Regions from separate parts of the Neobacillus sp. NPDC058068 genome, predicted to be linked through region 2. Evidence: predicted binding sites of a transcription regulator. Region 2 holds the regulator's gene; each other region holds the start of a gene.

Region 1 (7,082 bases), on a different contig from region 2:
TTTTTAACCTTCTTGCCGGATTGGCTTATGACCTCGAGGGGCTAGGCGCTGCAGCTAGACAAAACAGAAAAGCGGAAGCGCCTTGTTTATGGTGCTTCCGCTTTTCCTGCTATTGAATCTGTTCAAGCTCTTGCTGCATTTGTTGGAGCTGGGCTTGCTCTGCCACGGTCGAATTGGCATAGGCAGAACGAAGTGCATTCTTTGCCTTAGCGGCAGCAGAATCAAGGTCAGCAGGGTTAGCGGATTTCGCCATCTCAACAAATCTCCGTGCTTCCTGGAACAATTGGTTTCCCATGTTAAATTCCTCCCAGCGAGGATTCATGCACATTGGCCATTTTCTGAGCTTCTGCTTCAGCGTAGGTCATGTGATAAGGAATACGTTCGGCATGCTTGGTAACGGTATCCTTTCCTTGCTGGACAAAGCGTTTTGATTTGTTTGATTTACCCATTCGAATCCCTCCAATATGCTAAGAAGCTCGTATTGAAACAGCAGCGCTGTCTCACATAATAGTATGCTCCAAAATGGCTGGATTCATTTAGAGAGACGTACACTTCCGCTTTATAATTTAATATTTAACAATTCCGCCAAATATTGTCCAACGCCATCCTCTTCATTCGTTAACGTGACTTCATTGGCAATACTTTTCACCTGATCAATCGCATTTCCCATAGCAATCCCGCGACCGGCATATTCAAGCATTTCCAGATCATTATCTTCATCACCAAATGCGACAATTCTTTCAGCTGGAATGCCAAAATATTCAGAAGCCTTTTTTAGACCCACTGCCTTGTTTAAACCGACCTTAATGATTTCAATTACATGCCATGGAGCTGCCCAGCTGCGATGGTCAATTACTTCGGCATGCACCGCAGATAAATGGTCACGAATCGTTTTTAACTGATCTTCCTCGGTATGGATCAGCATGCTTGTTGGAGCATCCTGCAAAAAATTAGCCAAATCCCCTGTAGTAATTTTGGGGTTGCCATAGCTAAAAATATCTAAAAGCTTTTCATCGTGATAATGGAAATAGACATCATCAATCACTTCGGCAATAATATTATGAAACTGAAAGCTTCTGCAGGCTTCAACGATATCTTTTGCTACCTTTACATCAAGAGGCTCGTGAAAATAGCCCCAATTAGGGTTTCGCGGATGGTGCATAAATGCCCCGTTAAAATTGACAATCGGCGTGTCCAAATCCAGCTCGCGATAATACATTTCGCTGGAACGATAAGGCCTTCCCGTGGCAATCATAACGATGTGTCCATCTTCTCTTGCTTTATTTATGATTTCCTTTGTTTTGGCGGAAATTGTTTTATCATCTTTTAATAACGTCCCGTCAAGGTCTAATGCGATTAAATGTCTCTCTGTCATATGGGGTCCCCTTCTTACTATCAATTTTTATCAATCAATGCGTCGCTTTAGGAAAATGTTTGTCTCCATGATACACTAATATTATGGGGAATTATTTTCTCTATACTTACCATGTTAACAATTTTATAGCTAACCTGTAAAAAAATTCACATCAAAAGCTTTAGAAAACAGATATACTAATTTTATTTATACTAGATAATATCAATATATAGGAGTGAATGGAAATGAATGAAGAATTAAAAGAAAATATTATGGGCGCAATGGAGTTAGTTATTGACCCTGAGCTTGGCGTAGATATTGTTAATTTAGGTTTAGTCTATGATGTTGAAATGGATGATGAAGGGCTAGTAACGGTTTCGATGACATTAACCTCAATGGGCTGCCCGCTTGCGGGAACGATTGTCGATCAAGTAAAGAGAGCTCTGGCAGATATCCCTGAGGTTAAAGACACAGAAGTAAATATTGTTTGGAATCCGCCATGGAACAAAGAGATGATGTCACGTTATGCGAAAATTGCCTTAGGCATTCGTTAAGGGGCAGTGAACCAATATGAAAAATAAAATCATTTTAGTAAGCTCGAATCAGCTCGGACGGGGAGACCAAGTACTTGGTGAAACTATTCTTGAAACATTTTTTACGATTGTGAAGCAAAAGGATGAGCTTCCTGCCGCAGTTTTTTGTATGAACAGCGGCGTGCTGACGATGACCGAGGATTCGTTTGTATCCGTTCATTTGAAAGAATTAGAAGACAGGGGCACAGAAATTTTTGCCTGTAAAACATGCGCTGACCATTATGGAGTAAGTGAAAAATTAACAGTTGGCAAAATCAGCGGAATGGCTGATTTTATTGACCTTGCTGCTAAATATGAAGTATTAACCATTTCTTAAAAACAGCAGAGATTCTCCGCTGTTTTTTTTTGCATTCACAAAACGGACATATAAAGCGTGCAGGATGTGAGAAAGTTCACTTTTTTCAACTATAAACACCTTTATAATACAAGGTATTAAGGCTGTTTGAGTTTGAAATAGCTGTTTTCGGGAGGCGTTTCATATGGCTTTTAGTCGAGATTTTAATAAAGATCCTTTTATCGTAATTTGGGAGCTTACACGCGCATGTCAGTTAAAGTGCTTGCATTGCCGAGCTGATGCCCAGTATAAAAGGGATCCTCGTGAGTTGTCGTTTGAAGAAGGTAAACATTTAATTGATCAAATATATGACATGAACAACCCAATCCTTGTATTTACGGGCGGAGATCCGCTTATGCGGGAAGATGTTTTTGAAATTGCAAAATATGCAGTTGAAAAAGGCGTCCGTGTATCGATGACACCAAGTGCGACACCGAATGTTACCAAAGAAGCAATTGAAAAGGCGAAGGAAGTGGGGCTTTCCCGTTGGGCATTTAGTATTGACGGTCCAACAGCAGAGGTTCATGACCATTTCCGCGGCACGGCTGGTTCATTCGATCTCACCATGGAAAAAATTAAATATTTGCATGAAGTGGGATTACCGATTCAGATTAATACGGTTATTTCCAGATACAATATTGAATATTTAGAAGAAATGGCAAAGATGGTTGAAGATTTGAACTGTGTCTTGTGGAGTGTCTTTTTCCTAGTTCCAACAGGAAGAGGCCAGGTCTCTGATATGATTTCTCCAGTTGAACACGAAAAAGTTTTCAGATGGCTTTATGATCTAAGCAAGCGTGTATCCTTTGATATTAAAACAACAGAAGCAATGCATTATCGCCGTGTTGTAATTCAGCAAAAAATGCGCGAAGCGAAGGAAACCGCAGATGAAATTGATTATTTAAGTGCCTTTACGGAAAAAGGGCTAACAGGATCAATCGACGGACTTGGACGAGCGCCGAAGGGCGTTAATGACGGAAACGGTTTTGTATTTATTTCACATATTGGGGATGTCTACCCAAGCGGGTTATTACCTGTAAAGGCTGGTAATGTCCGTGAAACTCCTTTAGCTGAAATATACCGTGAGTCACCAATATTCCAATCGTTAAGAAATCCAGATCTTTATAAAGGCAAATGCGGCGTATGTGAATTCCGCTATGTATGCGGCGGTTCAAGATCGCGTGCATATGCGATGACCGGTGACTACCTTGAAAGCGAACCATTCTGTGTCTATATTCCAAAATCATTAAGAGAGAAACAAGCGCAATAAAAACAGGAGGCTGCCTCAATATTATTGAGACAGCCTCGTAAACAATACTAATTTTATTCTATATTACAGTAAACCGCTGAACAATTTTCACAGCCAATTTCGTCCTTTAAGTATTGTAAATCTAATATCGATATTTTTCCTTTTTTTACAGAAATAATTTTATCACGCTTTAAATCACTAAGAATGCGGTTTGTACTTTCCCGAGAGGTGCCGCAGAAGTTTGCGAGTTCTTGATTGGTTAACGGTAAGTCGATTAAAATTTCGTTGTTTTTTGGGATTCCATAACTATTAGACATCCGAATAAGTGTTGAGAATAGGGCACCGCGTTTTCCATTTAAGACTAGATCGCGAAATTTCGTCTGTGTTTTTCGGAAATGGTCGCTCATCCATTTCATAAATTCAAACGCTAGCTTACTATTTTGAAATATTTCACTTTCAATCACTTCTTTTTTAATCGCGACAATTTCTCCTTCTTCGAGAACCTTGGCACTTAATAAATACCTTGGGTTGTCAGTAAAAAGGGTTAATTCGCCGCAAATATCGTTTTCCCCGCAAATTCTTAAGGAAAGCTCACGGCCGTCTGAAGTGATTTTGCTGATTTGAATTTTGCCGGAAACGATAATGTAAAGCTCTTCCGCCAGCATGCCCTCTTGAAATAGGAAGCTTCCTCGTTCACTTCTAAATTTCCGATCAGCAAATTTAAGCAATTCTTTTATTTCAATCGAATGGGTTGGTTTCATTGTCATCGTCATATGAATCACCTCTAAATTCTATTTATAAGCCAATCTATTTTTTGATCAATTTTTATTAGATTCTTTAGTATTAGTTTAGCTCAAGACTGGCCATTAAAAAGAAGTAAACAATGACAATATAGTGAAAACTTATGCGGATTTTTTAAATTTAATTGTGATTATATGATTTGGAGTGTAAGTCGAATCAAATTAGGGTAAAAAAAGATGTATCCACAAACAAGCATTTAATCATTTGTGTACATCTGTTAAGATTAACATAAGATTAAAAGGTATTATGATAGTGAATAAAGTAACTGCCATTTTTCTAATACATTGGTACACTAATAAAAAATAGCTTCTTAAAATAATGGAGTTGATATAAATGGAAAAAACCATTATTAAAGATAAATTAAATAGACCATTACGTGACTTAAGAATCTCAGTGATTGACCGCTGTAATTTTCGCTGCCAGTACTGTATGCCAGCTGAACAATTTGGGCCGGATTTTGAATTCCTGCCGCGAAGCGCGTTACTGACGTATGAAGAAATTGAACGGCTGGCCAAAATCTTTGTCAGCATAGGTGTGGAAAAAATCCGCTTAACCGGAGGCGAACCTCTTTTACGAAAAGATATGCCAATTCTTGTTAAAAAGCTGTCTGCCATTGAAGGTTTAAGTGACATCGGCTTAACAACAAATGGTGTACTGCTCCCCAAATTGGCAAAGGATTTAAAAGAGGCAGGTCTAAAAAGGGTAAATGTAAGCCTCGATACCTTAAATGATGAGTTATTTGGGAAAATTAACGGGCGCGGTGTTGGAACTGGGCCCGTACTTGAGGGTATTGATGCGGCGAAACAGGCAGGCCTTGGGGTCAAAATCAATATGGTGGTAAAAAAGGGTCTAAATGATTCAGAAATTATTCCGATGGCAGAATACTGTAAAAATCATGGCCTCGAGCTTCGTTATATTGAATTCATGGATGTCGGCTCGACAAACGGCTGGAAAATGGATGATGTGATTACGAAAAAGCAGATTTATCATTTATTAAAAGAACAATTTGAACTGGAGCCAGTTGATCCGGCTTACTATGGCGAGGTGGCAAAGCTTTACCGCTATAAGGATGCGGACGTGAATGTAGGGTTTATTACTTCCGTCTCAGAATCGTTCTGCACAAGCTGTACCCGTTCCCGGCTTTCCGCAAATGGACAAATTTTTACTTGTTTATTTAATGGAAATGGTCACGATATTCGTAATTTCATGAGAAATGGAGCCACTGACGAAGAAATCGTTGCGCGCATTACAGCCATTTGGAATGGCCGTGATGACCGATATTCCGACGAAAGAACAGCTGAGACAAATAAAAACCGTAAGAAAATTGAAATGTCCTATATTGGTGGATAAAGAAAACTCGCCGACTGTCGAGCCCGTAGGGCGAAGACAGAGGCGTAGTTGCACTTATGCCTGATAGGAAAGTTATACTTTCCTATCGGCTAAAATAACAGCCCGCTTAAATATTAGCGGGCTGTTAATTATTAAGAAAGATATCTTGGGAATAAAATATTGTTTTCAAGATGCACATGCATGAAGGTTAATCCTTCTAGTGCTTCTAAACGGGCATAGACTAATCGATAGGTTCCGCAAGCGTCAAGTGGAAGTTCATAATCAGATGTTACGGCAAGGATTTGGCGTAAAATTTCACCAGCATGATCATGCTCTTTCTCAAGTTCAACAATCATCGCGATTGCTTCTGCACGGTTTTCAACTGTTCCGTCTGCAAGCTGCCTAATTAATGGGAAGACTATTGCTTCTTCTTTTGCCATATGCTCGATTAATTCCTTTTTGAATTCATAGAAGAGTTCATATACTTTAATTAGCTCTGGATGATTGTTGCCATGTACCCGTGAAACTTTTGTTACGTATGGGCTAAGCGCAGCTAATTCTTCTTCAGATACCCGATGGTAATTTGTAATCACATGATCGATAATCGTATTGGAGTCAGAATTAGTCCAGACATCTACATCTTTCTCTGCGTTGTCGTATTTTTCAAAAACGACATTTAATTCGGCAATCAAAGTGTCCATATTAAGGCCGTTTTGAGCAACCGCTTCTGATAATGGGATATTGCCGCCGCAGCAAAAGTCGATGCGGTTCTTTTTGAATACGTCACTTGTTTTAGGTAATTCGTTTACAATATCTTTAACTAATGAATTCGAAGTAATAGGGAAAGTCATGATTAAATCCTCCTTGAATTTTTAAAAGGTAGTTTATTTCTGACTTAAGCATAATTGAAAATGAATCTTAATTAGGTGACCTACATCACACATTTGCTATGATTTTTTATTTTTTTGGGAAAGATTGTTTTATTTTTGTGACATTTGATATGTCAGCAAGTTTTATGTAGGCTTATAATGAAGATTAGTCATTTAAATTTAGTACATATATGGGGAAGTTACCCGTTTTAGGCAGGAGCTGATTAGTTTGTTAGAAAGAAGAAAACCGATACAAATTGGGGAAGCAGTCAAAAGGATTATGGAACACCAATTACCTGGTGTAACCGAACTTGTCTCGATAAATGAAAGCTTTGGCCGTTTTCTTTCCGAAGATTTAATTGCAACCAGCGATGTACCGCACTTTGACAGGGCACCATATGATGGTTTTGCGGTTAGATCAGTTGACACTAGTGAAGCCTCTCAGTCCAATCCTGTTGAATTTGAAGTGGTTGATCATATTGGTGCGGGAGCAATTTCAACTAAAGTGGTTGGTCAAAATCAAACAGTGCGAATTATGACCGGTGCGATGATG
Region 2 (7,082 bases):
GGCCATCAAAATCGCCAATAGTAATCCTGCAACAACCAATCCTAACTTACTTTCCTTTGTGACCATCCCATTCTCCTTTAAAGTTGTGTCTTTGTTTTTATTATTGCTGAAGGGTCATGCGTTAACTCATTGGTATACTCGACCAACCCTATTTGGCAGCCGGGGCCAATTTTGACCATTTTGCCGCGAACGGTATCTGCCTTTGTATTTTCAAGGTAGATGTCGTCCCCTTCAATTACTTTAGCAGTAAGGAATCCCGTCTCTTTTCCAAACGAAAGCAGTGAATTCTTCTTCCTTTTCACCGTGATTTTCCCGCCGCCAATTTCCTCAGCACGACTCTCCCCAAATCTTAATGAAACTTTAATCGTTTCGGCGGTTAAAAGTCCTGTGATTTCAAAACCGCCGCTAGAATCGAACGTCTCATATTCCACATCGCCATTAACCGCAATACTCCCTTTAATGGTCGCATCATCTCCACTAAGTCTTTCGCCGACTTCGAGCAATCCGAGAATCTTCATTTTTTTCAAAAGGGCATGGCCGCCAACCTTCATCGTCCCCATGACAAGTGTTTGGTCAGCCTCCATATTCCCTTTAAATTCTGCCTCACCAATAATTTTCACGGAGCCAACAGTAGCATTTTCGACCGCTTCACTTGTTCCGTAAACATGGAAATCGGAACAATCAACATCATTTACAATTGTCCCTTCTCCTCTAATGCTGACTTTATCGTAATGGCCCCCAGGATAGCTTCCCGATCCATTAATAATTAGATTTTCGCTTTTTCCCATTACCTTCTCCTCCTCTTAAACCTTTTTTGACTCACCAACTACGGCATTTCTATCCTGTGAATATTCTTCCGTGTATTCAACTGCGCCAATTTGACAATTAGGTCCAATCTTTACCTGATTGCCGCGGACCACTTTTGCGATCGTATTTTCAAGTTCAATAATGTCCCCTTCAATTAAGTCCGTTTCCAGTTGCGTTTTAAAAAAGGGCTTGAATAACGTGCCGATGAACGACCCTTTATGTTGTTTTACGGTTATCGTCTGTCCGCCAATTTCTTTCGCCTTACATTCTCCGTATATCTCAACATCAACTTGATCAGCATTTAACAGGCCGCCAATCGTAAAGCGATATTTTCCTTTAAAAATTTCAGCTTCACAATCTTCACCCACCGATAAAATCCCATGACAGTTTATTTCCTCACTTTTAACTTTGCCGCCAACAGAGGCTTTGCCTGAAACATAGAGATGTTTCGCATACAGGTTTTTCTCAATTTTTGCTGTTCCTTCCACCGTAACCTGTTGGCTATCGATCGTTCCTTTAAAACTCGCATTTCCACTTATTTTAGCTGTATTTGCTTTCACATCGCCTTTGACCGTACCTGAACCATTGCATTCAAAGTCACTACACTCTAAATCACTGTTAACCGTTCCATGTCCATTCAATGTAACAAGCTGGAATTTCCCGCCATTAGATGCCCCAACCCCATTAATGACCAAATCTCCTCTATTCTTTAATTCCATTGCCATTCTCCTTTATAATAATTTCGACTTAATCTCTTCCATACAAGTCATTAGTGACAGTGACACTACCATTTTCGTTCCCGGTTCAAAATGAACGGCTTCTGCATTAATTAATAATAGGCACGAAGATACCCCAAGCTTTCGGGCAATCACCAATTCACAGCTTTTTTGTTTGATAAGTGGCGCATTATCCTTTAATACTTGTAAGACCATTTTCCCCTCATCCAAATTAATTTCACCCGACTGAAGCAGCTTTTCTAACACATATACTTCAAGAATTCTTGGAAAATGAAATGTAAGACCGCTCTTATCATTCTCTAGGTAAAAATTCATCACTGCAGCAGAAACAATGTTACGTTTGATTAAATCATCCTTTTCCAATTGCAAATCACTAATATTCGGCGAAAACATATCGGCCAGTTCATCTAACGAAAGATTTTCCTTCATCGTTTGGATTTTATCGATTCTATCTAAAATCTTTTCTTTTGGAAAAAAGGTTTCCTGACCGGTAAATGTCGATTTTCGAATAAACCATTCTTCAGGAATCAAATCCTTCCGCTTCCACCGATACAGCTGTCCGTACGAAATCCCTGCTAGATCTAATAAATCCTTCTTAGAAATTAACTCCTCGCTCATGTTGAAAACCCCTTTCTGTTTTATAATGTAACATAACACTGTTACGCATGTAAAGCGGGAAAAATAAAAAAGGGCTTTCCACAAGTTTATGCTCGTGAAAAACCCTTAAACATATTATTCTTCTAGCTCTGCGGTCGGATAGTGCTTTAAAAAGTAAATTAATGATTGCAGCTCTACTGCTAAATCGATATGGTGGACCCGAATGGAAGGAGGAACATTTAACCGTGCTGGCGTAAAATTTAATATCCCTTTCACATCAGCCTTCACAAGTCGATCGGTAATCTGCTGAGCGACCTGCGCGGGAACGGTTAGAATCGCTACCGATATATTTTCATTGGCTAGGACGTTCTCCAATTCATCAAGATGGTAGACCGGTACCTCACGAATCTTCGTTCCCATTTTATTCGGATCGACATCAAAGGCAAATTCTATTTTTGTGTTATTGTTTTTTAAAAAATTATAGTTTAAAAAGGCAGTACCAAGATTACCGACCCCAATTAAGGCCACCTTTGTTAGTTCATCTTGATCTAAGGTTTTGCGGAAGAAGGTTAATAAATAATTGACGTTATAACCGTAGCCCTTTTTGCCTAAGGCACCAAAATAGGAAAAATCCCTGCGAATGGTTGCCGAGTCCACTTTCACTGCTTCGCTCAGTTCTGCTGAAGAAACCCTTTGTTTACCGGAAGAATGAAGGTTTTTTAAAAATCGATAGTAGAGGGGCAGCCGTTTTGCTGTCGCCTGTGGTATTTTCATTGTTTCATTACCCATAATCTCCCACACCCCTTGAATGATTTAGTTAAATTTCATCGGTTCGTTTATAATCCCCGTTTTTACCGCCCGTTTTCTCGACTAAATAGGTCGGTCCGATGACCATCCCTTTGTCCACTGCTTTACACATATCATAAACGGTTAAGGCACAAGCTGCGGCTGCTGTTAACGCTTCCATTTCCACACCTGTGTTCCCTTTTGTTTTGACTGCTGCCGCAATTTGCAGGTGATAGTTCTCTTTCTGATCCGCTTCCCATGAGAAAGAAATGTTCACTCCTGTTAGCGGAATCGGGTGACACATTGGAATCAGATCCCATGTTTTTTTGGCCGCCATAACAGCTGCTACCTGGGCCACAGCTAACACATCGCCCTTTTTCATTTCATTATTGGTTATCTTTTCATAAATCTCTTTACTAACAGTTATGCTGGAATGTGCCAGAGCGGTCCGTGCAGTTTCTGGTTTATCACTTACGTCGACCATTTTCGCTCTGCCTTCCTCATTAAAATGTGTAAAATCTGCCATATAAAAAATCCTCCTCTCAAATCATACACTATTTTTCCTATTATGTGTGTGAAACTTTGAACTAGTTCAAACATTTTTTTCGTTGAAGGAAACCCGCTCTTAAAGCCCTTTATTGCCGACACTCTAGTTATACGGTACACTATTTGTATGTAAGAGGTGAATGAAAATGATTTTACTGCAGGTCAATCAACTACAAAAATATTATGGTGCTGACCTTATTTTATCGAATATTAAGCTAGAATTACAAACGCGAGACCGGGTGGCGCTTGTTGGCCGCAATGGTGCAGGCAAATCGACGCTTTTAAAGATCATTGCCGGACACTTGTCACATGATGGCGGAGATATAATCAAACCAAAAGAAGTAACCATTGGTTATTTAGCGCAAAATACCGGATTAGAATCGAATTTGTCCATTTGGGAAGAAATGTTGACTGTCTTCGAACCGCTTCAATTGATGGAAAAGTCGCTTCGCAGGCTTGAGGAACAGATGGCTGACCCCGGTGTGTTTGAAGACAATGAAAGATATGAACGTGTTCTTAAGGAATATGACCAGCTTCAGGTGAAATTTAAGGAGACTGGCGGCTATCAATACGAAGCAGATATTCGCTCCGTGCTCCATGGGTTAAGTTTCCACGAAAGCGCGCTTGCGATTTCAAGTTTAAGCGGCGGACAGAAAACCCGCCTTGCTTTAGGAAAATTACTATTAACAAAACCTGATATCTTAATTTTGGACGAGCCGACCAATCATCTCGACATCGATACTCTTTCATGGCTTGAGCAATATTTACAGAGTTACGATGGCGCCATTTTAATTGTCTCACATGACCGATATTTTTTAGATAAAGTAGTCACTCAAGTTTACGAAGTATCCCGCAAACAAATTCAAAGGTTTACGGGCAACTATAGTTCTTACCTTGACCAAAAAGCCGCCAATTATGAGCGCGATATGAAGGTTTACGAAAAACAGCAGCAGGAGGTTGCTGATCTTCAGGACTTTATCCAGCGGAACTTAGCACGGGCCTCGACGACTAAACGAGCACAAAGCCGCCGGAAAAAGCTCGAGAAGATGGAAATTATCGACCGTCCATTAGGTGGTGAAAAGTCCGCTACCTTCTCGTTTGAAATCGAGAAACAAAGCGGAAATGATGTTTTGGCAGTGGATTCGCTTGCTGTCGGTTACGGCAATGAAAAAATTTCTGAGGACATCAACTTCCGTGCCTATAAAGGGGAAAGCATTGCCCTTGTCGGACCAAACGGAATCGGCAAATCAACACTGTTAAAAACGATTATCAATCGATTGCCCGCGCTTGCCGGAACGATTCAATATGGAACAAACCTTGCGATTGGGTATTACGACCAGGAACAGGCCGAGTTAACCTCCAATAAGCGCGTGTTGAATGAGCTCTGGGATGATTATCCGCTTAAAAATGAAAAGGAAATCCGGACGGTTCTCGGTAATTTCTTATTTTCCGGCGATGATGTGCTGAAGATAGTTTCTACCTTAAGCGGCGGTGAAAAAGCCCGACTTGCCCTTGCTAAACTGATGCTTGAGAAGGCAAATGTGTTAATTTTGGACGAGCCAACTAACCATTTAGACCTTGATAGCAAAGAAGTGCTGGAGAATGCCTTAATCGATTATCCAGGCACCATTTTGTTTGTCTCACATGATCGCTATTTCATTAACCGGATCGCTACAAAGGTACTGGAACTGAGCGGGAATGGAAGCAGTGAATATCTTGGGGATTATGATTATTATCTAGAAAAAAAACTGGAGCAAAAAGAACTTGAAGCGCTTGCGCTTGAAGATTTAGCAAAAAAGGCAGCCTATTCCGCAACGCACGAGAAAAATAGTTATCAACAGGATAAGGAAAGTAAAAAGCTTGAACGGCAGCGAAAAAGAAAATTAGATGAAATCGAGCTGCGCATCGAAGTGCTTGAGGAACAAATTGGCGATTATGAGCAGCAATTATGTGCACCAGAGATTTTTCAAGACCACGAAAAAGTTTTGGAAATCAACCTAAAAAGTGAAAAAGCGAAGACAGAGCTTGAGCACTTGATGGAGGAATGGGCGGAGTTAGCGGAATAATGGTTGAAACCGGGCGGGATGTCTGGTTTCAACCATTATTTTTTTGGATATATATATGATATCTGCAAATTCTGGTGTGTTATTGACAGATTTTAATTTGAAATTGAAAATGAAAGAAACTATATCAACAAATTTTAAAGGATATCAACAATTTTTAAGAAATCCTTCGCTTTTCCACAACTTTATTCACACTTTAAACAGAATAATTTCAGGAGTTTTATAAGCTTTTCCACATTATCCACAATAAGTTGCGTTTTTATCCACATTGCCCACACAATCCACAGGCTTATCCACATTTATTACTTTTTCTATCTTTTTTTATAAAATCTTATCCACAAAGGACGTAAATAGCGTTACTGATTCGTTTATGCTGCACTCCCCCCCTTTTCGAAAAAAAAACTCTTCTTATTCAGAAGAGTTGGTTAACCATTATAGATTTCAATATCCAGTCCCGGATTTGCATTTAGGGAAAGCCCTGCTCTGATCCCTTTTTCAAACATCACACTTCCGGCAGCGGCAATCATCGCAGCATTATCGGTACACAAGGATAATGGCGGAATCACCAATTCTACCTTGTCATTATCCGCGAATGCCTTTTCTAATGCCGCCCTGAGGCCTTTATTTGCCGCAACACCGCCAGCGACTAATACTTGGTTCACACCATACTTAGCTACGGCTCTTTCCGTCTTCTTAACTAATACCTCAATCACACTTGCTTGAAAGCTGGCGGCAAGGTCCTCAGGTGCTATCACTTCGCCGCGCTGTTCGGCATTGTGGACCGTATTAATGACAGCTGACTTTAAGCCGCTGAAACTAAAATCATAAGAACCTTCCTCTAACCAAGCTCGAGGTAAATCAATTGTCGGGCTTCCCTCCTGTGCCAAACGATCAATATGCGGACCGCCTGGATACGGCATATTCAAGGTCCTTGCCACCTTGTCATACGCCTCTCCTGCTGCATCATCCCTCGTCTCGCCAATCACTTCAAAATGTCCGTGCTCTTTCATATAAACAAGCTCGGTATGCCCTCCTGAGACCACTAGAGCTATAAGAGGAAACTGCAACTCCGTTATCAGCCTGTTCGCATAAATATGCCCGGCAATATGATGAACCGGAACTAGCGGTTTGTTATGAGCAAAGGCTAACGCTTTGGCAGCATTTACCCCTATTAAAAGGGCACCAACCAATCCCGGTCCTTCTGTAACAGCTATAGCATCAAGCTCAGCAAAGGTTAACTTCGCTTGACTCAATGCTTCTTCAATGACGATTGTTATTTGTTCCACATGATGGCGTGAAGCAATTTCAGGGACTACCCCGCCAAAACGTTTATGGCTCTCAATCTGTGATGCCACTACATTAGCCGCAATTTCACGGCCATTTTTTATTATCGCGACTGCCGTTTCATCGCAGCTTGTTTCAATTCCTAATATCCACTGATCATTTTTCATAAATTCACCCACATGACTAACCCATCTTCCTGATTATCCGCATAATAATTTTTCCTAATCCCGCCATTTTGGAAGCCTAGTTTACGATAAAGGGA
Region 3 (7,082 bases), on a different contig from region 2:
AAAGATCCACAAACATTTAATTATAACCTCTTTCTGATAATTCATAAAAATTAATTTTGACAATTTTGTGAACAAGAGGAATAATATATAGAAAGGGGGATGAGAAAAGTGAAATTAAATGTAAAAATCTTGAATACTGTAAAGGTATCCGGAAGTATTTTACTAACACTTGGCATTTTAACTTTTTTCTATAGTTTCTTTGTAAACGATTACAGAAATTTAGCAGGCATTTCCATCGGGATCATAATGGGCGCCGTTTTCATCTTTCTCATGGGTGTGTTTTTCGTTGCAACAGAAGAAATGCTGAAAACATCAGATAAAGGCATTCATTTAGAACCAACTAAAAAAAATTAGGAGCGTCATGACAATGACGCTCCTTTTTCGTTGCTCTATTAAATATAACCCCAAATCATGCACAATAATGTACCAAAAACGGTGACCAAAGCAATAATAAGTCCGTAATAGACGTTTGTATATATAGCTCCCTTATCTTTCGTTTCACCAGCATGCATGAATACTACAAGCTGTACGGCAGCTTGAATGAAAGCAGTCACAAGGAGAATCGTCATCCCAGTTGTTATGGACATGTCTAAAAAATATACAGCCAGCGCGATTGTGGTAAGGAGGATTGAAAAGACAAACCCCATCACCTGCTTCATCGGGAATAATTCTTTCATGTTTACATCATTCCTTTCAGATAGACGAAGCTGAAAATAAAGATCCAAACAACATCTAAGAAATGCCAGTAAAGCGAAAAGATAAATGATTTATTCGCTGTCTCAGGGGTTAACCCGCGCTTTTTCACTTGCAAAATGATAAATAATCCCCAGAATAAGCCAAATGTCACGTGCGCTCCATGTGTGCCTAATGTCGTTAAGAGTGCAGCAGTGAAGGCACTGGTTTGCAGACCTGCCCCAATGTGCACATAATGAACAAACTCAAAAATTTCAAAACCCAAGAACCCAAGACCAAGGAGCAGTGTAACAGAAAAGAATGCCATCATCGCTTTCTTATTGCCTAGCCGCATTGCATGAATCCCAAGGCCAATCGTAAAACTACTTGTTAACAGCAGAAAGGTTTCAATTAGGACGGGAGTGATTTCGAAAATCTCTGCCCCTGTTGGGCCGGTTCCCGTACCGTGCATTAATGTGAAATAGGCTGAGAAAAGCGTTGCAAACAGCATAATTTCTGCTCCAAGGAAAATCCAAAAACCCAAGATTTTATTACTATTTTCTTCCGTACTATATTCAAGTGGCAGCGAGTTATCTATTTTCATTTGTTAAGCACCTCGCAAATTATTTTCTGTCTCTTCGATTTCATCAACGGAAATGTAATGGCCATGATCTTTTTCAAAAGAACGAAGTCCCATACATACAAAAATTCCGATAGTTGTCAAAATAAGTGGTATCCATAAGCTGAATACAAAGGAAAATCCCCAAACAAAGAAAATACAGCTCATGATAAACGGTACACCGCTATTATTTGGCATATGAATTTTTTCATATTCACCTGGAAACAATTCATGACCATGTTTCTTTGCATCCCATAATGCTTCAGATGAATTCACATGCGGCAAAATGGCAAAATTATATGAAGGGACTGGCGTATGTGTTGCCCATTCTAATGATCGTGCATCCCATGGATCTGCTGAAATATCCCTTGAAGCGTAGCGAGTGCTGTAGTAGATGTTGTATACGATTAACGCAAACCCTACTGCAAGTCCTGCTGCACCAATAAACGAAACCATATTCCACGGTCCAAATCCAGTTGATTCGGAATAAGTGTACATCCGGCGCGCCTGCCCATCCAAGCCAGAGAAAAACATTGGGATAAATGCCAATAAGGTACTCATGGAAATAATCCATGCAGACAACTTACCAATTTTTTCATTTAACATAAATCCAAACATTTTTGGCCAATAATACGTAAGACCCGCCAACATGGCAAATACAACACCAGGAATAATTACCATGTGGAAGTGAGCAACTAAGAACATTGTGTTATGGTACTGATAGTCTGCAGCAGACATACCAAGCATAACACCTGTTACCCCGCCGATTGTGAAGGTCGGGATAAATAGTAGTGAATATAGCATCGGAGTCGTAATCTCAATTTTACCTTTCCAAAGTGTAAACAGCCAGTTGAATATTTTTACACCTGTCGGAACAGCGATCGCCATAGTGGTAATCGAGAAGATACTATTTGTTAGTGCCCCTTGACCCATGGTAAAGAAATGGTGCGTCCAAACTAAGAATGATAATAGGGAAATGATCACCATTGAGCCGACCATTGATTTATATCCATAAAGATTTCTACGAGCAAAGGTTGAAATAACCTCACTGTAAATCCCGAATGCCGGTAAAATTAAGATATACACCTCGGGATGTCCCCAAACCCAGAAGAAGTTCGCCCAAAGCATATCCATGCCGCCATTCGTCGTGGTAAAGAAATGCGTTCCAAATAAACGATCCATGGTTCCCATTGCAAGTAATACGGTTAATACTGGGAACGCAAAAACGATGATCGCATTCGTTACTAATGAAGCCCACGTGAACATCGGCATTTTCATCAATGTCATCCCTGGTGCTCTCATTTTTAGAATGGTCGTGATAAAATTGATCCCAGTCATTAAGGTCCCGATACCGGCAATTTGAATTGCAATCATATAATAATTCGTCCCTACCGATTCACTAAAATCGGTACCTGCCAGCGGGAAATACGAAGTCCATCCGGCGTCAGGTGAGCCTCCGATAACAAAAGAAATGTTGAAGAGCATGGCACCCATAAAAAACAACCAGAAGCTTAAGGCATTTAAACGCGGGAACGCTACGTCGCGCGCCCCTATTTGTAATGGCACAACAAAGTTCATTAATGCCATAATAAATGGCATCGCCATAAAAATAATCATGACGACTCCGTGTGTAGTGAAAATTTCATTATAGTGCTGAGCATCTAGCAGTTTGTTATCAGGAACAGCCAGCTGTGCCCGCATCATAATTGCGTCCACCCCACCCCGGAATAACATTAGAAGTGCAGAGATTAAATACATAATCCCAATCCGTTTATGGTCAACTGTTGTTAACCATTCTTGCCATAGATAACCCCACTTTTTAAAATAAGTTATCCCGGCGATGATGGCGATAACTGTTAGACCAATAGCAACCATCGAGGCATAAATCACAGGACTTGGATTTGGGATGGCAAAGCGATCAAAGAAATCCATACTAATTTGACTCCTTTCAGGAGAATTTTTTTCCAAACGTTTCAAACTTTAAAACTATTAATGGTGATGATGTTCTGATTCTGAACTAGTTTCACTTGCTTTTTCATCTTTTTCCATGTTCATAGAATGACCTGAACCATGATTGTGTCCACCATGTTCACCTTCAGGCGGCGGCAAAAATCCTAAATGGGTTCCAGTGTACGTGGACTGCCCCAGGTGACCAGGTTTAAGTAATTCGGTAAATTTGTCTTCTGTCAGAGGTTTTGCGGTTTTCTTAACCTCTTTAACCCATTTATCAAATTCAGTCTCAGGCATTGCCTTTACATTAAATGTATTTTCAGCGAAGCCCTTCCCGCTAAAGTTCGCATTACGTCCCATGTATTCACCTGGAACATCCGCTGCTAAGTGCAGCGTGTTGACCATGTCAGACATGGCATATTTTTGTCCGCCAAGCTGTGGTATCCAGAAACTAGTGATGGGACCATATGAATAAAGTTTAAATTCAATTGGACGGTCTGTTGGAATATACAAATAATTAACTGTTTCAATGTTTTCTTCCGGATAACTAAAATGCCATTTCCAATTTGAGGAGGATGCGTAAATTATTAATGGTTCTTTATCACCATACCCCGCCGGTTTCGCTTCAACTTTATAGTTACTTTGAACAGATACAATTGAGAGGAAAATGACAATTAGTACTGGAATTCCCACACAAATGGTTTCAACCAGCAAACTCCCTTCAATATGGGGAGGCTCATAATCTTTACTTTGTTTCGATGCACGATATTTTGTCAGCATAAATATCAGGATACCAAAAACGGCCAGAACAATAATCGACATAATTCCGATTGACAGCATAATGTCCTTGGATTGTGTGGCTGCCTGCGGTCCTTTAGGGTCCAAAACCTTTAACGGTTCACAACCCGTTAGCACAGTGGCTATAGTAAAAAGAAGTGACAATAAAGCCCATTTCATTTTTTAGTAATTCCCCTTTCTATTATTCTAGAAAACCTTTTTTAGATTAATATGTGATATAAATCACACTCTTGAATATATCTTAATACCAAATCGTTAGAAAGGACACCTCCAAATGAAATGTGTCACTGAATGTTCATATTCACCTTTTCAGAATAGAATTATTGGGCAAATCATTAGCTTTTTGAATGAAAATTTACTATCATAGAGAGTTTTGGTATTCGATAAACTACGAAAAGGATGGCTAATATCAGGATAACAATAACAAAGGCACCATCCAATTTTCGGATGGTGCCTGACACTTTTTTCTCCTTCAACAGTGGGTAATTATTATTTCATCATTTTCCATCTACCACTTCTTTCAGAATTTCATACGAACGTTTTTGTTTATTAGGATCGTAAATATAGGACACAGCCATGATTTCATCTACGTTATATTTTTCTTGAAAACGGCTCAACTGTTGTTTGACTGTCTCTTTGCTTCCCAATAATGTCACACTTGACATCGATGCGGCCATTTCTTTTTCCATTGGATTCCAAAGCACATCCATGTTTTCAACGGGCGGCTGTAACGGATTCCGCGAACCACGTACCACATTCAGGAAAAATTGGTGCTTCGTTGTTGATAACCAATTGGCTTCTTCATCTGTTTCCGCTGCAATGACATTTAAACAAACCATCATATATGGTTTGTCCAAATACTCTGACGGCTGGAAGCGGTCACGATAAATCGAAATCGCTTCTTCCATGAATCTTGGTGCAAAATGGGCGGCAAATACATAGGGAAGACCCATTTTTGCTGCCAAATAAGCGGAATCCGTGGAAGATCCAAGGATATAAATCGGAATATTTGTGCCTGCACCTGGATAGGCTCTCACATAACTTTGCTGTTCTTCAGGACCAAAATAGGTAAGTAATGACTTAACATCATCTGGAAATGTATAAACAGAATCATTTTTCGAGCGTCTTAGGGCATTGGCTGTCATCATATCGGTGCCAGGTGCGCGGCCCAGACCTAGGTCCACGCGATTCGGATAAATCGTGGCCATCGTTCCGAATTGTTCAGCTACCACTAACGGAGAATGGTTAGGAAGCATAATCCCGCCAGATCCCACACGAATGTGATTGGTATGCTCTAATGTATGTTTAATCAAGATTGACGTTGCTGAACTGACGAGCGTCGGAGAGTTATGATGTTCCGCAATCCAATACCGTTGATACCCCATTTTTTCCGCTGCTTGCGCAAGCTCCACCATTGCCTCAATGGCTTGCTTAGAGGTCTGTCCCTCCCTTATCGGGGCTAGATTTAAGACAGATACTGGTATTTGAATGTTTGCCATTTAGATTTGTCCTTTCATAAAAAAGATTACTACTATCTATAGTATCAATTGAAATATAAGAAACAAACTTAAATGCTTAAATAAGCTAAATCATTTATCAAAACTGATACAATAGGAATATACAACCATCTTATGAGGTGTAATAAATGGAGAAGGAAAATAAGGATTATAACCAAGAACAGCTGGATGAAGAAATGGATTGGGAAGCCTTCTTTGCAGGTGAAGAGCCTCAAGAATGGGAGAAAGAAAAAGCACAAAGAAAAAGGCGGAAAAGAGTAATCGCTAAAATAATTAGTTCACTACTCGTGTTTGCTTTATTAATAAGTGGATTAGGGATGTGGTTTGATGTCTTTAATCTCCCGGCAATCCGTTTTATTGAGGTGTCAAATAGGCTTTCGAAAAAAACAGAAGTAAGGGAATACAAGAAATCTGTTGTAACCCTTGAATGGAATGGGATAAAAGGCACAGGCTTTACTATCGCTTCCAATGGGTTAATCGTGACAAATGCACATGTGGTTGAAAATACAGAAAGAGTAAACGTACATTTAAGTACAGGGGAATCCTTTGTTGGAAAGGTCATCGCAAAACATCCAGAATTTGATCTTGCGATTGTTGATATCGAGGCGAAAAACCTCCCCGTTCTGCCGCTTGCCGTTGAAAAAGAGTGGGAGCAGCGGAAAGGCGAGAAAATTACCTTTATTGGCAACCCGCTAGCCTTTACCCAAATAGCGAATGAAGGCACGATTGTCGGTAAAGTCCTGTTAAAAGACTTGGATGCTCCGGTTATGATGATTAAGGCACCCATCTATAAAGGCAATAGTGGAAGTCCAGTAATAAATCAAAATGGAGAAGTAATTGGTGTCATCTTCGCCACGATACAGGACCCTAATATTGAAACAAAAGAAACTCTTGGGGCTGCAATACCTTCCTTTTACATACAGACAATCCTGGATGAAATCAACTGATGGAGGGGGACAGGCACCTTGTCCCCTCCTATCCATTGACATTAATCATAAACCATGATATTATTTATCTCGAATTAAAGATATTTGAAATCAAGGCAGTTGCTTATGCGAATTTATTAACTGCATTGGTCCTAGATTCCCTATTTCCTGAGTAGTGAACAGGCACAAATGGAATCATATAAATACACATAAATTGAGATTTGTTGGAGGAGATAAAATGAACGGACTAAAAGGAATTCACCATGTTACAGCGATTACCAGCAGCGCAGAAAAGAATTATCAATTTTTCACCTATGTTTTAGGGATGCGTTTAGTAAAGAAAACGGTCAATCAAGATGACATTCAGACCTATCATTTATTTTTTGCCGATGATGCTGGCAGCCCTGGTACTGATATGACTTTCTTTGATTTCCCCGGAATTCCTAAAGGTGTACATGGGACGAACGAGATTTCAAAAACTTCTTTCCGTGTACCAAGTGATGCTGCCATCGAATATTGGCTAAAACGCTTTGATCGTTTAGAAATCAAGCATACAGGTATCAAAGAACAATTTGGTAAAAAGACGCTGTCTTTTGTCGA

The links. Region 2 encodes Rex, which represses fermentation and respiration genes when NADH is low (regulators of the CRP and FNR family bind a similar motif). Its sites were predicted from a motif close to TTGTGAAATATTTCACAA; they were not measured.
Region 1: the regulator Rex is predicted to act here: its motif matches at 2,328-2,345, upstream of ACFVSW_RS03780 (TIGR04053 family radical SAM/SPASM domain-containing protein).
Region 3: the regulator Rex is predicted to act here: its motif matches at 4,250-4,267, upstream of qoxA (cytochrome aa3 quinol oxidase subunit II).

The regions. Positions count from the first base shown of each region.
Region 1 covers NZ_JBHVSI010000002.1:302,032-309,113, reverse strand. Annotated here, with positions in the region: gene ACFVSW_RS03805 (DUF3813 domain-containing protein) at 110-295, opposite strand; gene ACFVSW_RS03800 (hypothetical protein) at 297-449, opposite strand; gene ACFVSW_RS03795 (Cof-type HAD-IIB family hydrolase) at 560-1,375, opposite strand; gene ACFVSW_RS03790 (metal-sulfur cluster assembly factor) at 1,600-1,908, shown strand; gene ACFVSW_RS03785 (DsrE family protein) at 1,925-2,263, shown strand; gene ACFVSW_RS03780 (TIGR04053 family radical SAM/SPASM domain-containing protein) at 2,427-3,551, shown strand; gene ACFVSW_RS03775 (Crp/Fnr family transcriptional regulator) at 3,605-4,303, opposite strand; gene moaA (GTP 3',8-cyclase MoaA) at 4,665-5,681, shown strand; gene ric (iron-sulfur cluster repair di-iron protein) at 5,813-6,511, opposite strand; gene ACFVSW_RS03760 (molybdopterin molybdotransferase MoeA) at 6,759-7,082, shown strand, end outside.
Region 2 covers NZ_JBHVSI010000018.1:2,027-9,108, reverse strand. Annotated here, with positions in the region: gene ACFVSW_RS19930 (MDR family MFS transporter) at 1-66, opposite strand, end outside; gene ACFVSW_RS19925 (cytoplasmic protein) at 78-788, opposite strand; gene ACFVSW_RS19920 (polymer-forming cytoskeletal protein) at 804-1,526, opposite strand; gene ACFVSW_RS19915 (YhbD family protein) at 1,539-2,162, opposite strand; gene ACFVSW_RS19910 (redox-sensing transcriptional repressor Rex) at 2,277-2,930, opposite strand; gene moaC (cyclic pyranopterin monophosphate synthase MoaC) at 2,959-3,453, opposite strand; gene ACFVSW_RS19900 (ABC-F family ATP-binding cassette domain-containing protein) at 3,620-5,539, shown strand; gene tsaD (tRNA (adenosine(37)-N6)-threonylcarbamoyltransferase complex transferase subunit TsaD) at 5,962-6,987, opposite strand; gene rimI (ribosomal protein S18-alanine N-acetyltransferase) at 6,984-7,082, opposite strand, start outside.
Region 3 covers NZ_JBHVSI010000001.1:9,502-16,583, reverse strand. Annotated here, with positions in the region: gene ACFVSW_RS00080 (hypothetical protein) at 109-354, shown strand; gene qoxD (cytochrome aa3 quinol oxidase subunit IV) at 393-677, opposite strand; gene qoxC (cytochrome aa3 quinol oxidase subunit III) at 680-1,276, opposite strand; gene qoxB (cytochrome aa3 quinol oxidase subunit I) at 1,280-3,223, opposite strand; gene qoxA (cytochrome aa3 quinol oxidase subunit II) at 3,281-4,198, opposite strand; gene ACFVSW_RS00055 (LLM class flavin-dependent oxidoreductase) at 4,537-5,538, opposite strand; gene ACFVSW_RS00050 (S1C family serine protease) at 5,685-6,503, shown strand; gene ACFVSW_RS00045 (ring-cleaving dioxygenase) at 6,721-7,082, shown strand, end outside.